DNA from 2 places in the Bradyrhizobium sp. USDA 4474 genome. Region 2 is predicted to be linked to the other one. Evidence: predicted binding sites of a transcription regulator. Region 2 holds the regulator's gene; the other holds the start of a gene.
The links. Region 2 encodes PhoB, which activates phosphate uptake and scavenging genes when phosphate is short. Its sites were predicted from a motif close to TGTCATNNANCTGTCAT; they were not measured.
Positions count from the first base shown of each region.

Region 1: phnC (phosphonate ABC transporter ATP-binding protein) is a predicted target of PhoB. The motif match lies at 4,216-4,232, and genes of this name have one in related genera.

Region 1 is NZ_JBSRZJ010000002.1:3,990,435-3,998,287, forward strand. It holds gene ACVW16_RS20720 (methyl-accepting chemotaxis protein) at 1-477, shown strand, start outside; gene ACVW16_RS20725 (dihydrodipicolinate synthase family protein) at 591-1,529, shown strand; gene ACVW16_RS20730 (DUF1045 domain-containing protein) at 1,594-2,292, opposite strand; gene ACVW16_RS20735 (alpha-D-ribose 1-methylphosphonate 5-triphosphate diphosphatase) at 2,311-3,504, opposite strand; gene ACVW16_RS20740 (transferase hexapeptide repeat family protein) at 3,501-4,157, opposite strand; gene phnC (phosphonate ABC transporter ATP-binding protein) at 4,332-5,141, shown strand; gene phnD (phosphonate ABC transporter substrate-binding protein) at 5,205-6,134, shown strand; gene phnE (phosphonate ABC transporter, permease protein PhnE) at 6,220-7,104, shown strand; gene phnE (phosphonate ABC transporter, permease protein PhnE) at 7,101-7,853, shown strand, end outside.
Region 2 is NZ_JBSRZJ010000002.1:2,929,472-2,937,324, reverse strand. It holds gene pstS (phosphate ABC transporter substrate-binding protein PstS) at 1-31, shown strand, start outside; gene pstC (phosphate ABC transporter permease subunit PstC) at 180-1,169, shown strand; gene pstA (phosphate ABC transporter permease PstA) at 1,171-2,016, shown strand; gene pstB (phosphate ABC transporter ATP-binding protein PstB) at 2,013-2,837, shown strand; gene phoU (phosphate signaling complex protein PhoU) at 2,849-3,565, shown strand; gene phoB (phosphate regulon transcriptional regulator PhoB) at 3,588-4,295, shown strand; gene ACVW16_RS15715 (GcrA family cell cycle regulator) at 4,396-4,908, opposite strand; gene ACVW16_RS15710 (acetylornithine transaminase) at 5,363-6,565, shown strand; gene argF (ornithine carbamoyltransferase) at 6,565-7,488, shown strand; gene ACVW16_RS15700 (Hsp33 family molecular chaperone) at 7,603-7,853, shown strand, end outside.

The DNA.
Region 1 (7,853 bases), 1.1 Mb from region 2:
GCCGGCCAGACCAATCTGCTCGCCTTGAACGCCACGATCGAGGCGGCCCGTGCCGGCGAGGCCGGCCGCGGCTTTGCGGTGGTTGCCGGCGAGGTCAAGAGCCTCGCCTCGCAGACCGCGACCGCGACGGAAGAGATCTCGCGCCAGGTGGAGGAGATCCAGGGCGCGACTGGTCAGGCGGTCGCCGCCATCCGTTCGATCGGGGGCGCCATCAGCGGCATCGACGAAAAGATGACCGCCATTGCCGCCGCCGTCGAACAGCAGCGCGCGGCCACAACCGAGATCTCGCGCAACTTCCAGCATGCCGCCCAGGGCACCCGCGAGGTCACCGATACCATCGGCAGCGTGGCCCAGCTCAACCAGGAGACCGGCAATGCCGGCACGGTGCTGTTCCAATCCGTGACCAAGATGTCGGCCGACGCCGACCGCCTCCGTGTCGCGGTCGAGGGCTTCCTCGGCGCCGTAAAGTCCGCTTAAGGCTTCCATTCCCGGCTCGACGGAACGCGGATCGGCATTGCCGCGCCTGCCTGCGACCTGTAAATGGTAGCGGTACCAAGCTCTAACGACGGGACTACAGGGAGATAATTTCGATGCCGGTCACCCCCCACAAGGCCCAGCGCCCCTATCGCGGCGTGTTTCCGGTCGCCCCCACCATCTTCGACGAGCGCGGCGAGCTCGATCTCGAGGGCCAGCGTCGCTGCATCGATTTCATGATCGATGCCGGTTCGAACGGCATCTGCATCCTCGCCAATTTCTCCGAGCAATTCGTGCTGACCGATGCCGAACGCGAGAGCGTGATGCATGCGGTGCTGGAGCAGGTCGCCGGCCGCGTGCCGGTGATCGTCACCACCACCCATTTCAGCTCGGCCGTTTGCGCGGCGCGGAGCCGGCAGGCCGAGGCCGCCGGTGCGGCCATGGTCATGGTCATGCCGCCCTATCACGGCGCCACGTTCCGGGTGCCTGAAAAGGGCATCGTCGAATTCTTCAAGGTGCTCTCGGGCGCGATCAACATCCCGATCATGATCCAGGACGCGCCGGTCGCGGGCACGCCGCTGTCGGTCGAGCTGCTGGCACGGTTGGCGCACGAATTCTCCAATATCCGCTATTTCAAGATCGAGGTGCCGGGCGCGGCGTCAAAGCTCCGCAGCCTGATCGAGGCCGGCGGCAAGGATATAGAGGGTCCCTGGGACGGCGAGGAGGCGATCACGCTGATGGCCGATCTCGATGCCGGCGCGACCGGCGCGATGACCGGCGGCGGCTATCCCGACGGTATCCGCCAGATCATCGATCCCTATTTCGCGGGCGATCGGGAGAAGGCCAAGACCGCCTATGAACGCTGGCTGCCGCTGATCAATTACGAGAACCGTCAATGCGGTCTGATCGCCTGCAAGGCGATGATGCAGGCCGGAGGCGTGATCAAGTCCGACGCGGTCCGCCACCCGCTGCAGCCGCTGCATCCCGCGACGCGGGCAGGACTGCTCGAACTCGCCAAGGAGCGCGACGCGTTGGCGCTGCGCTGGGGAAAGTAATCCAAAGTCTCCGCCGTCGTCCCGGCCTTTGCCGGGACGACATTGAGAATGCCGCGCAGCCGCGCTAGCTCGCCAGCGTCCACTCGCCAATGACGCGAAACCTCGTCTTCGCGTCATCCTGCTTGAACAGCGTGATGCGATCGATCTCGAGCGTGTCGAGACCGAGCCCCGCAAACCGCGCCCGCAACATCTCCAGGATCGGCCCGCGCCGATCCGCATCCAGCCGCCCCGTCAGGGTCATGTGGAAGCGGAACTCCTCCATCACGTAGGGATAGCCCCAGCGATCGAGATAGTCGCGCTGCCGCTCGCTGAGCCTGTCGGGCTTGCGCCGCGCGCGGTCTTCCGCCGTCAGTGGTGGACGGAAGCAATCGAAATCGCGGGCGCAATCGGCGGCAAGCTTTTGAAGCGCATCGACCGGCTCAGCCGGGATCACAGCAATGAAGCCACTGATAGCACCGACCACAGGACGGATCACCGGAATCGGCCGGGCCTTGCCGGCAAATGCGGCACACGCCGCCGAGAGCTCCGCTTCGGTCCTGCCCGCCGCCAGCGCCATCGGCGCCTTGAGCGTGCCGTGAAAGCCGTATCTGCGGGGATCGGCGGTGATGTCGCGCCAGTCAGGTGCAACGCGTAACGCGTCGCCGGCAAAGGGTGGCTCCTCGCCCGTATAGGCATCATAGCCGAGCAGCTCGGCGCCAAAGCGCGAGAGCGCGCTGTCTGCGCCGGCGGCAAAATAGATCGCGTAGCGGGGGAAACCTGTCATTTCAGGAGCATAGCCAATTTAGGCCGCAACGACAGTCTCGCGCGGCGCCGCTGCTGTGCCGATCAGCCGGGTCGCATCGGCGAGATGCACGAGCTTGCCGGCTGAGATCACCGCGACCAGCCGCGGCCGCAACGGCGCACTGTCGTCGACGAGCAGGATGTCGGCACGAAGGCCTGTCGCGAGCGTGCCGCGATCGGTCAGCCCGGTGGCTTCTGCCGGTGCCGACGAGATCAGCTTCCAGGCTTCGGTCAGCGGCCGCACGCCCTCGGCGGCCAGGCGGAAGGCCGCGAGCAGCGGCGCCGGATAGTAGTAGTCGGAGGCCAGCACCGAGCAGAGGCCCTTCGCGATCATGTCGGACGCCTTGGTCCAGCCGGTGTGGCTGCCGCCGCGCACGACATTCGGCGCGCCGTAGACGATGGCGTCGCCGGCAGCCGCGGCCTCGCGCGCCGTCTCCTCATTGATCGGAAACTCGGCGAGCTTCACGCCCATGTCGCGAAATGACTTGCGCATCGCCGGCGTCGCATCGTCGTGCGAGAGCATCCGCACGTCGGCCGCGCGGGCCACTGCTGCGAGCCGGTTGATCGACGCCGGAACATCGGCGGCGCGCGAGACGATATGCGTGACGAGCTTGTCGAAGTCTTCGCTCGACAGCCCGGTGCGTTCCACCATGCGGTTGCGCTTGCGTGGATTGGAGATGTCGGCCACGACCCCGTCCATGTGGTCGTTGAAGGCGAACAGGTCGACGCGGCCCTCTCCGAGCCACTGGCTGATCTCATCTTCGGCATCGAGATTGTAGGTCTCGTGGCGCAGATGGAAACGGGTATCGGCGGCGAAGCGCGGACGCTGCCGCTCGATCGCCTCGAGCAGGCGCCTTGCATTGTCGCCGCTGCGCAGGCCCGGCTCCCACGACCAGGTGGTGGCGTGGAATACCGTTGTGATGCCGTTACCGATGACCTGGCGGTCGGTGTCGTCAAGCGCGACGTCGATCGGGAAGTCGACGCCGGCGCGCGGCATCATCTGCCGCTCGAAGGCGTCGCCGTGCAGATCGACGATTCCAGGCAGCACCAGAAGATTGCGCGCATCGATCGCCAGCCGTGCCCGGCCGCGGGATGCATCGATCTGCGCGATGTCGGTTCCTGAAACTGCGAGGGAAGTTTCGGCGAGCTCGGAGCCGATCAGCGTCCGGCCACCCTCGATGAAAATGTCTGTCACGCGACCGCGCTTCGTTTGCTGGAAGGGAAACTTGCCCCTGCTTCGTATGCTCCGAGGAAATCTTCAATCGCGAGCTTGCGGAAATCGGGCAGCGCTTCACGCAATTTGTCGTGATCCCAGTCCCACCATGCCAGCTTGGCAAGCCGCCCGGCAATCTCTTCCGAGAACCGGCGGCGGACGATGCGCGCGGGATTGCCGGCGACGATGGTATAGGCCGGCACGTCCTTGGTGACGATGGCGCCGGCTGCGATGACCGCGCCGGTGCCGATGTTGCGGCCCGGCAGCACGATCGCGCCATGGCCGATCCAGACGTCGTGGCCGATATGGACGTGATGCTGGCGTCGCCACTCGAAAAACTCGCTGTCGTCGCTCTCGCCGGGAAAGTAGGCGCTGGAGCGGTAGGTGAAATGCGCCTGCGTGGCGCGGTGCATCGGATGATTGCCGGGATTGATCCGCGTCATCGCCGCAATCGAGCAGAACTTTCCGATCGTGGTGTAGGTGATCTGCGCGTCGTTGACGACGTAGGAGTAATCGCCCATCGCCACCTCGTGCAGGATCGTTCGCGCGCCGACCTCGGTGTAGGCGCCGAGCCTGACCTCGTGCAGTTTCGCCGAAGGATCGATGGTCGGCTCGACCGAAAGCACCTTGGTCATGTTGTATCCGAAATTTCGAGGGCGGGCGCTCGTCTTCGAGCTGCCCGATGACATCATCATGACGATACAATGACAGGGGATGAGCTGTGTTGGATCGCCGCACCGTCGTGCTCATGTCACACAAGTGTCAACCGCCGGCGCTAGCGGTGGGCTCCAGCTACTCTGGAGCGCTGCATGCTGGTGGTTGAGGGTCTGACGTGCCGCTTCGGCGCAAAAGCCGCGGTGGACGACGCTTCGTTTCAAATCTCGCCCGGCGGCTTCGTCGGTGTGATCGGGCGCTCCGGCGCCGGCAAGTCCACCTTGCTGCGGACCATCAACCGTCTGGTGACGCCGACGCAGGGCCGCATCCTGTTCGACGGCCTCGACGTCACCGCGCTGCGTGGCAAGGAGCTGCGGCAGTGGCGGGCGCGCTCGGCCATGATCTTCCAGCAGTTCAACCTGGTCGGCCGGCTCGACGTGCTGACCAATGTGCTGATGGGTCGTTTGGCAACCATGCCGGCCTGGCGCTCGCTATCGCAGGTCTGGCCCGAGCAAGACAAGGCGCTGGCGATGTCGGCGCTCGAACAGTTCGACATCGCCGCGCTCGCCGCCCAGCGCGCCGACCAGCTCTCCGGCGGCCAGCAGCAGCGCGTCGCCATCGCGCGGGCGCTGGTGCAGCAGCCGGACATCATCCTCGCCGACGAGCCGATCGCCTCGCTCGATCCGCGCAACACCAAGATCGTCATGGACGCGCTGCTGCGCATCAACAAGCACTTCGGCATCACCGTGATCTGCAATTTGCATTCGCTCGATCTGGCGCGCAGCTATTGCGACCGCCTGATCGGTATGGCGCAGGGGCGGGTGGTGTTCGATGGCGCCCCGTCCGCACTGACCGACCTCGTCGCGCGTGAGCTCTATGATCTCGAAGCCGCCGAAATCATGGGCGGCGCGCCTGCGCCGGCGCCCGAGGGCGTCCCGGCGCTCGGAAGGGCCGCGGCTGCCTGAGCTGCGCCGCATCCATTATTGCCAGTCTTGCGTCAACCGATCCTATCACATGAAGAGGACATCATGATCACTCGCAGACTCATTCTCGCCGGCGCAGCCGCGCTGACCTTTGCCGGATCCGCCTCCGCCGAAGACTGGAGGACGAAATATCCGGAGATCACCTTCGCCGCGATTCCGGCCGAGAACGGCTCGGGCGTGACCGAGCGCTATGCCCCCTTCATCAGCTATCTGTCCAAGGAGCTTGGCATCAAGGTCACACTGCGTGTCGCCAACGACTACGCGGCTCTGATCGAGGGCCAGCGCGCCGGCAACATCCAGATCGGCTATTACGGTCCGGCTTCCTTTGCGCGTGCCCGCCTCACCGGCGTGAAGACCGACGCCTTCGTCATCGACGTCAATTCCGACGGCTCGAAGGGCTACTACTCGGTGTTCTACGTGTTGGCGAAATCGCCGTACCGGAAGATCGAGGATCTCAAGGGCAAGAACCTCGGGCTGGTCGATCCGAACTCCACGTCCGGCAACAACATGCCCCGCTTCAAGCTGAACGCGATGGGGATCGATCCCGATGCCTATTTCTCCAAGGTCGTCTTCACCGGCAGCCACGAGAACGCCGTTCTCGCGCTCGCGCAAGGAACCGTCGATGTCGCCGCCAACTGGTGGAACGCCGACGACGATTCCAACCTGACCCGCATGCTCAACAAGGGCATGGTGAAGTCGGCCGACGGCACGCCGATGAAGAAGGAGGATTTCCGCATCATCGTGAAGTCCGACCTCATCATCAACTCGCCCTATGCCTATCTCAGCGATCTGCCTGACGACATGAAGGCCGCGATCAAGAAGGCCTTCCTCGATGCGGCGACGAAGGACCCCGAGGCGTTCAAGAAGCTCTCCGACGGCAAGAACAAGCCCTGGGAGCCGGTCGCCACCGACGATTACAACAAGACCATCGAGCTGATCAAGTTCGTCGACAATCTGCGCAAGAAGGCGTCCTGACCTCGTCGGGACGATGTACTGGAGCCGGGTCGAGGGACCCGGCTCTTTTCTTGATGGATCTGTCTGTCCTGGATCTGTGCCTTCGATGACGATTGCGGTTTCGATCCTTCCCGAGCAGCAGCTCGCCGCCCTCAACGCCGCCTATCGCAAGGCGGTCGCACGCAAGCGCTTGCGGCTGCTGGCGGGCCTCGCCGTCTTCGTCGTCGCGCTGATTGTGGCCTCGATCGGCGCCGAGGTGAATTTGCGGACGTTCTTCAGCTATTTCGGCAACTTCGTCAGCTATTTCGACCGCATCCTGACCCTCGATAGCGGCGAGCGGGTCTGGACCAATCCTGGCGAGTGGTTCTGGGGCCGGCACAAATGGCTGAGACTGCTCGGCGAGACGCTGCTGATCAGCTATGTCGGCACGCTGATCGGCAGCGTTTTCGCCTTCGCGCTGAATTTCTTGTCCGCTGAGAACACCTCGCCCGCGGCCTGGCTGCGCTTCACGGTGCGGCGCTTGCTTGAATTCGCGCGCACGGTGCCCGGCATCGTGTTTGCGTTGATCTTCGTCATGGCCTTCGGCCTCGGTCCGGTCGCGGGTGTGCTGGCGATCGCGATCCACTCGACCGGCGCGCTCGGAAAACTGTTCTCGGAGATCGTCGAGAATGCGGACATGAAGCCTGCCGAAGGTATCCGCTCCACCGGCGCGAGCTGGATCTCCTGCATGCGATTTGCGATCCTGCCGCAGGTCTCGGCGGGCTATGCCAGCTACGCGCTGCTGCGCTTCGAGATCAACGTCCGCGAAGCTTCCGTCATGGGCTTTGTTGGCGCCGGCGGCATCGGGCAGGAGCTGATCGTCGCGATCCGTAAGTTCTACTACTCCGATGTCAGCGCCATCCTCGTCACCATCATCGTCACGGTCTTCCTGATCGACATCACCACCGGCTGGGTGCGCGGCCGCCTGTTTGGCAGGGAGGCGCGAAATTGAGCAAGCCGCCTGAAGTGAACACTGCGGAGTTCCGCGCGCGCTATCCCGACGTCTTCGACCGCCCGGCGTCGTCGCGCCTGGCGACGCCGATGATGCTGCTCGCTGCGCTAGCGATCTTCGTGTTCGGCCTGGTCGATCTCGATTTCTCGCCCTCGCGTTTCATCTCGGGGCTGAGCCAGCTCGGCTGGATCGGCATGATGATGATGCCGCCCGATCCCGGCTCGTCGCTGCCGCTTTATCTGAAAGCGCTGGGCGAGACGCTGTCGATCGCGCTGCTCGGCACCACGCTGGCCGCACTGATGGCGCTGCCGGTCAGCCTGATTGCGGCGCGTAATATCGTGCCTGAAATGGTCCGCTTCCCGGTGCGGCGGTTCCTCGATTCGATCCGCGGCGTCGACACCCTGATCTGGGCGCTGGTCTGGATCAACGTCGTCGGGCTCGGCCCGTTCGCCGGCGTGCTCGCGATCGCGGTGTCGGATTTCGGCGCCTTCGGCAAGCTGTTCTCGGAGGCGATCGAAGGCGCCGACCAGAAGCAGGTCGAGGGCATCCGTGCCTCCGGCGGCGGCGTGCTGCACGAGATCCGCTTCGGTTTGATGCCGCAGGTGCTGCCTGTCATCGCCGGCCAGGTGCTCTACTTCATCGAGTCCAACACGCGCTCGGCAACCATCATCGGCATCGTCGGCGCCGGCGGCATCGGCCTCCAGCTCGCCGAGCAGATCCGCGTGCTGGAATGGCAGAAGGTATCCTTC
Region 2 (7,853 bases):
GAAGACCTGGTCAGCCGACATCAAGAGCTAAGCTCTTTGCTCTCGGAGGCAGTGCGGCCTCCTGCGGCCGCATTGCCGACGTGACGACTTTTCTGCCCCGGATAGGCCTCGTGCCGAGTCCGGGGCACGAGACCATCAAAAGCGTATATGACTTGGCACAGGGGATCGGCGTGGCAGAAATGGCCGTTCAGAGCGATGTAATCGACGACGCCGGACCATACGATCGCGCCAAGGCTTTGAGCGCGTTCAAGCTCGGCGATGTCACCTTCTACTGGATTACGCGGCTCAGCGCGATTTCGGTGCTTCTCATTCTCGGCGGCATCATCGTTTCGCTGATCATCGGCGCCGTCCCGGCGATGAAGGAGTACGGCTTCGCGTTCCTGTGGACGCAGCGCTGGGCGCCCTCGGCGGATCCGCCCGTGCTCGGCGCGCTCGGACCGATGTACGGCACGCTCGTCACCTCCTTCATAGCGATGCTGATCGCCATTCCGGTCGGTCTCGGCATTGCGATCTTCCTGACCGAGCTCTGCCCGCAATGGCTGCGCCGGCCGATCGGCATGGCGATCGAGCTGCTCGCCGGCATTCCCTCGATCATCTACGGCATGTGGGGCTTCTTCGTGCTGGGCCCGTTCCTGGCCAACACCTTCCAGCCCTTCATGATCAAGATCTTCGATGGCGTCCCCGTGCTCGGCGCGATCTTCGCAGGTCCGCCGTCCTATCTCAGCCTGTTCAACGCCGCGCTGATCCTCGCGATCATGGTGCTGCCATTCATCACATCGATCTCGGTGGACGTGTTCAAGACGGTGCCTCCGGTGCTGAAGGAAGCTGCCTATGGCGTCGGCTGCACCACCTGGGAAGTGGTGCGCAGCGTGGTAATTCCCTATACCCGCGTCGGCATCATCGGCGGCGTCATGCTGGCGCTGGGCCGCGCGCTCGGCGAGACCATGGCGGTCACCTTCATCATCGGCAACTCGTTCCGCATCTCGTCGTCGATCTTCGCGCCGGGCACGACGATCTCGGCGGCGATCGCCTCCGAATTCGCCGAGAGCGACGGGCTGCACCAGTCCGGCCTGATCCTGCTCGGCCTGCTGCTGTTCGTGCTGACGTTCTTCGTGCTCGCGGGCGCCCGGCTGATGCTGCTGCGTCTGGAAAGGAAGGCGGGGAAGTAACATGAACCGGATTTATGCACGCCGCCGCCGCAAGGACATCGTCGTCCGCACGCTCTGCATCGCCGCCGCCGCCTTCGGCGTGACCTGGCTCGCGCTGATCCTGATGACGCTGCTTTACAACGGGTTGGCGGGCCTCAACCTCGAACTGTTCGTCGCCGACACGCCGCCGCCGGGCTCGACCGAAGGCGGCCTGCGCAACGCCATCGTGGGTTCGCTGATCATGACCGTGATCGGCGTCGGCATCGGCGCGCCGCTCGGCCTGTTCGCCGGCACCTATCTCGCCGAGTACGGTCGCAACGACAAGCTGACCTCGGTGATCCGCTTCATCAACGACATCCTGCTGTCGGCGCCCTCGATCATCATCGGCCTGTTCATCTATGGCGCCGTGGTGGTGCCGATGCGCGGCTTCTCGGCGATCGCAGGCTCGCTCGCTTTGGCCGTCATCGTGATCCCGGTGGTGCTGCGTACGACCGAGGACATGCTGCTGCTGGTGCCGAACGCGCTGCGCGAAGCGGCCTCGGCGCTCGGCCTGCCGCGCTCGCTGGTGATCAAGCGGATCGCCTATCGCGCGGCCCGCTCGGGTCTCATTACCGGCGTGCTGCTCGCGACCGCCCGTGTCGCCGGCGAGACCGCGCCATTGCTCTTCACCGCGCTGTCGAACCAGTTCTTCAGCCTCGGCTTGAACAAGACGATGGCGAACCTGCCCGTGACGATCAACAACTTCGTCCAGAGCCCCTATGCCTATTGGAAGCAACTCGCCTGGAGCGGTGCGCTGCTGATTACGTTGACCGTGCTTGCCCTGAACATTGGCGCGCGCATTCTTGGCGCCGAGAGGACCGCAAAATGAGTGACCTTTCCGTATCGATGAGCGCCTCCGGCGGGCTCCCGCATGCCCAGCAGCCGCTGCCCGAAGCTCCGGCGAAGGTGACGGTGCGCAATCTCAACTTCTATTACGGCGAGCACCACGCGCTGAAGAACATCAATCTGGCGCTCGGCACCAACCGCGTCACGGCCTTCATCGGCCCGTCGGGCTGCGGCAAGTCGACCCTGCTGCGCATCTTCAACCGGATGTACGACCTCTATCCCGGCCAGCGCGTCACCGGCCAGCTGATGCTCGACCAGACCAACATCCTCGATCCCGGGCTGGACCTCAATCTGTTGCGCGCGCGCGTCGGCATGGTGTTCCAGAAGCCGACGCCGTTTCCGATGACGATCTACGAGAACATCGCCTTCGGCATCCGTCTCTACGAGAAGATCCCGAAGTCCGAGATGGACGACCGCGTCGAGAAGGCGCTGCGCGGCGGCGCGCTGTGGAACGAGGTCAAGGACAAGCTCAATGCATCCGGCCTCTCGCTCTCCGGCGGCCAGCAGCAGCGTCTCTGCATCGCGCGCACCGTCGCCGTGCGGCCCGAGGTGATCCTGTTCGACGAGCCCTGCTCGGCGCTCGACCCGATCTCGACCGCCAAGGTCGAGGAGCTGATCCAGGAACTGTCCGAGAATTACACGATCGCGATCGTCACCCACAACATGCAGCAGGCGGCGCGCGTCTCCGACAAGACCGCCTTCATGTATCTCGGCGAGTTGATCGAGTTCGACGACACCAGCAAGATCTTCACGTCGCCGACCGACCGGCGCACGCAGGATTACATTACCGGCCGGTTCGGCTGAGGAGACAGGACATGGGTTCTGAACATACCGCAAAGGCTTTCGATACCGACCTCCAGGAGCTCACCCGGTCGGTCGCGGAAATGGGCGGCCTCGCCGAGCGGATGATCGTCGATTCCGTCGACGCGCTGATCCGTCGCGACGTCGCGCTCGGCCAGCGCGTGGTCATCACCGACGCCGAGATCGACGCGCTTCAAAGGCGGATCGAGGAGCACGCCGTGCTCACCATCGCCCGCCGCCAGCCGATGGCGATCGATCTGCGCGAGATCGTCGGCGCCATGCGCGTCGCGACCGATCTCGAGCGGATCGGCGACCTCGCCAAGAACATGGGCAAACGCGTCGCGGCGCTTGAGACGGATTTCCATCCGCTCAAGCTGTTCCGTGGCCTCGAGCACATGACCGACCTCGTGCAGCAACAGGTCAAGTCGGTGCTGGATGCCTATGCCGCGCATGATCTGCCGGCGGCGATGGTGGTGTGGAAGGGCGACGAGGAGGTCGACGCCATCTGCACCTCGCTGTTCCGCGAGCTCCTCACCTACATGATGGAGGATCCGCGCAACATCTCGTTCTGCATCCATCTGATGTTCTGCGCCAAGAACATCGAGCGGATCGGCGACCACGCCACCAACATTGCCGAGACCGTGTTCTACATGATCGAAGGCCAGGCCATCACCGACAAGCGACCGAAGGGCGACATGACGACCTTCGCAACCACCGTCCCCAACACCTGAATCCTCAAGGAGCGACGACCCCATGGGCGCACGCATTATGGTGGTTGAAGACGAAGAAGCTCTCACCGAGCTGCTTCGCTACAATCTCGAAGGCGACGGTTATGACGTCGAGACGGTGATGCGCGGCGACGACGCCGACACCCGTCTCAAGGAGCACATTCCCGATCTGATCGTGCTCGACTGGATGCTGCCGGGCCTGTCCGGTATCGAGCTGTGCCGCCGGTTGCGGACGCGGTCCGACACCAAGCAGCTGCCGATCATCATGCTCACCGCGCGCGGCGAGGAGAGCGAGCGGGTGCGCGGCCTCGCCACCGGCGCCGACGATTACATCGTCAAGCCGTTCTCCGTGCCTGAGCTGTTGGCGCGGGTGAAAGGACTGCTGCGGCGTGCAAGCCCCGAGCGGCTCGCAACCGTGCTGGCTTTCGGCGACATCGAGCTCGACCGCGAAAAGCGTCGCGTGGCGCGCTCGGGCCGGCCGATCGACCTCGGCCCGACCGAATATCGCCTGCTGGAGTTCTTCCTGGAGCATCCCGGCCGCGTGTTCTCGCGCGAGCAGTTGCTCGACAGCGTCTGGGGCCGCGACATCTACATCGACGAGCGGACCGTCGACGTGCATATCGGCCGCCTGCGCAAGCTCCTCAATCTCGGCCGCGAGCAGGACCCGATCCGCACCGTCCGTGGCGCCGGCTACGCGCTCGACGACCGCTTCGCGAAGGCCGAGCAGGCCTGAGCACGGTGACATGCAAGCAAAATAAAAAGCGCGCCCTGGGGCGCGCTTTTTTATGTCTCGATCGTCGCAGGTACCGGGACGCTGTCGTCTGGAGCCATGCTCAGCGCGGACCCGGCTTCGCCGGCGCGCGGCGACGATCGGCCGCCGGCTGATACGCGACCCGCGAGTGCTGGGCGCAATAGGGCAGGCCGGAGAGCGCCTTGCCGCCGCAGAAGAAGAAGTCCGCGCTCGAGGGATCGCCGACCGGCCAGTGGCAGGTGGCCTCGTTCAATTCGAGCAGCGACAGCCGCTGGCTCATCGGCACCACGTTGTCGAAGGTCACAGGTTCAGCCTCGACCTCGACCTCGAAGGCCTGGGCGAGTGCGGTGTTGCCCCGCGAGATCGGGCGGCTCACGCGCATCATGTGCTGCGCGGGACGCGCCTTGCGCGGCCGGGGAGCTGCCGAAGACGGGCTCTTGGCGCGGCCGGACAGGCCGAGCCTGTGTACCTTGCCGATCACGGCGTTGCGGGTGACATTCCCAAGCTCAGCGGCAATCTGGCTGGCCGAAAGTCCGGCCTCCCAGAGCTTTTTCAGCTGTTCGACGCGATCGTCGGACCAAGTCAAAACGGTCATGGCACCCTTTCCTTCACCGCGCGCCGCCATCTGCGGGGCCGCACGACGAATGCGTAAGCTTCGAAAAACCCGTGCCGCCAGAATCCCTTAAGGCTCGCCGGGCGCAATCAGACGCCCGAACGTTTACGCCGGTACAAGAGGACTTTTGGGATCAGAACCGCTGCACGAGATGTCGTATCTGACAAGCCGAACGCTACAATATGGCGTGACTCACGCGCAAGAGTCCGGCGACTCGCTTCCACATGTTCCGTGGCGAATATCCCGCAAAATCGCCACCGCAAGACTACGGATTCAGCATGTCGCGAGGCGTTCGGGCGGCATTGACACCCGTTTCACCAGGCCTAAAATGGTGACGCGTGCCGCCCTTAAAAGGCGGCACGTTTCGTTTTCAGGCTGGTCAATGGTGCGTTGCGCAATGCACGCCCACACCGTCCGCAACATTCAAGTGGCCGTCATGACTAACAGCGCAGCGCCGCATTTGCTCCCCGTTTTCGCCAGGGCCGATCTCGGTTTTGAGCGCGGTGAAGGCGTTTGGTTGATCGCAACCAATGGCGATCGGTATCTCGATTTCACCTCGGGCGTCGCCGTGAATGCGCTCGGACATGCCCATCCCGCGCTGGTCAAGGCGCTGCAGGAGCAGGCCACCAAGCTCTGGCACATGTCGAACCTGTTCCAGAGCCCGGATGGCGAGAAGCTCGCCGCGCGTCTGTGCAACGAGAGTTTTGCCGACTTCGTGTTCTTCTGTAATTCCGGCGCCGAGGCGCTGGAGGGCGTGATCAAGCTGGTCCGCCATCATCACTTCTCCAAGGGCCATCCCGAGCGCTATCGCATCGTCACCTTCGAAGGCGCTTTCCATGGCCGCACGCTGGCGACGCTGGCCGCGACCGGATCGGCAAAATATCTCGAAGGCTTCGGGCCGCCGATGGACGGTTTCGACCAGGTGCCGCATGGCGACATCGAGGCCGTGAAGAAGGCGATCGGGCCACACACCGCCGGCATCCTGATCGAGCCGATCCAGGGTGAGGGCGGCGTGCGCTCTGCGACACCGTCTTTCCTCAAGGCGCTGCGTCAGCTCTGCGACGAGAAGGGCTTGCTGCTCGCCTTCGACGAAGTGCAGACCGGCATGGGCCGCACCGGCGACCTGTTTGCCCATCGGCGCACCGGCGTCACGCCTGACGTGATGTCGCTCGCCAAGGCGCTCGGCGGTGGCTTCCCGATCGGCGCGGTGCTGGCAACGGGGGATGCAGCCTCCGGCATGGGACCCGGCTCGCACGGCTCGACCTTCGGCGGCAATCCGCTGGCGATCGCAGCTGCAAACGCCGTGCTCGATGTCATGCTCAAGCCCGGCTTCTTCGACCACGTGCAGAAGATGTCGCTGCTCCTGAAGCAGAAACTCGCTTCCGTGATCGACCGTCACCCCGATATCCTCAGCGAAGTCCGCGGCGAGGGGCTCTTGATCGGCATCAAGGCCGTGGTGCCCTCAGGCGATCTGGTTGCGGCCTTGCGCAACGAAAAACTGCTCACCGTCGGCGCCGGCGACAATGTCGTACGCTTCCTGCCGCCGCTGATCGTCACCGAAGCCGAGATCGAGGACAGCGTCGCCAGGCTCGAACGCGCCTGCACGGCGCTGTCGGGTAACAAGCGGGCGGCAAGCTGATGAGCAAGAGTCCCAAGCACTTCCTCGATATCAACGAGCTGCCGCTGTCGGAGCTCAAGAGCATGCTCGCGGCTTCTTCCGCCATGAAGGCGAAGCAGAAGGCGCACCAGCCGGTCAAGCCGCTCGAAGGCAAGACGCTGGCGATGATCTTCGAGCGCCCCTCGACCCGCACCCGCGTCTCATTCGATGTCGCCATGCGCCAGCTCGGCGGCGAACCCATCATGCTGACCGGTGCCGAGATGCAACTCGGCCGCGGCGAGACCATTGCCGACACCGCGCGCGTGCTGTCGCGCTATGTCGACGCCATCATGATCCGCATCCTCAATCACGAGGCCCTGCTGGAACTCGCGGCGAACGCGACCGTGCCCGTCATCAACGGCCTGACGCGGCGCTCGCACCCGTGCCAGGTGATGGCCGACCTCATGACCTATGAGGAGCATCGCGGCCCGATCGAAGGTCGTACAGTGGCCTGGACCGGCGACGACAACAATGTGCTGGCGTCCTGGGCCCACGCCGCCGAGCGCTTCAAGTTCCAGCTCAATGTCGCGACGCCGCCCGAGCTCGCGCCGAAAAAGGCGATGCGCGACTTCATCAAGACCACGGGTGCGCCGATCGTGCTCGGCACCGATCCCGAGGCCGCGGTCAAGGGCGCCGATTGTGTCGTCACCGACACCTGGGTGTCGATGGGTGACAAGGAAGGTGAGCACCGCCACAACGTGCTCAAGCCCTACCAGGTCAATTCCAAGCTGATGTCGCTGGCCAAGCCCGACGCGCTGTTCATGCACTGCCTGCCGGCCCATCGCGGCGAGGAGGTCACCGACGAGGTGATCGACGGCCCGCAATCGGTCGTGTTCGACGAGGCCGAAAACCGCCTGCATGCGCAGAAGGGCATTTTGGCCTGGTGCTTTGACGCGGTGAAGTGATCCTTCTCATGGGCCCGGTGGTCACTCCGGGCTACGCAGGCCGTCGTTCCGAGGGGCGCCGGAATGCGGGCGTGCCTCTTTCATTTCGGATAGACCGACCCCAGATAGAGCGCCATGGTTTCCCAATCTCCTGACATGAAAACCGGGCCCGAAGGCCCGGTTCGCGCGCCATCAGCGGTTCCGATCGATGACGCCGTGCTGCCCTACGAGGTCGACGCGCTCGATGTGCGCGGCCGCCTGGTGCGGCTTGGTCCCGCGCTCGACGAGATCCTGACCAAGCACGATTATCCGGCACCCGTAGGCAAGCTGCTCGGCGAGGCCATCGTGCTGACGACCCTGCTCGGCTCGGCGCTCAAATTCGAAGG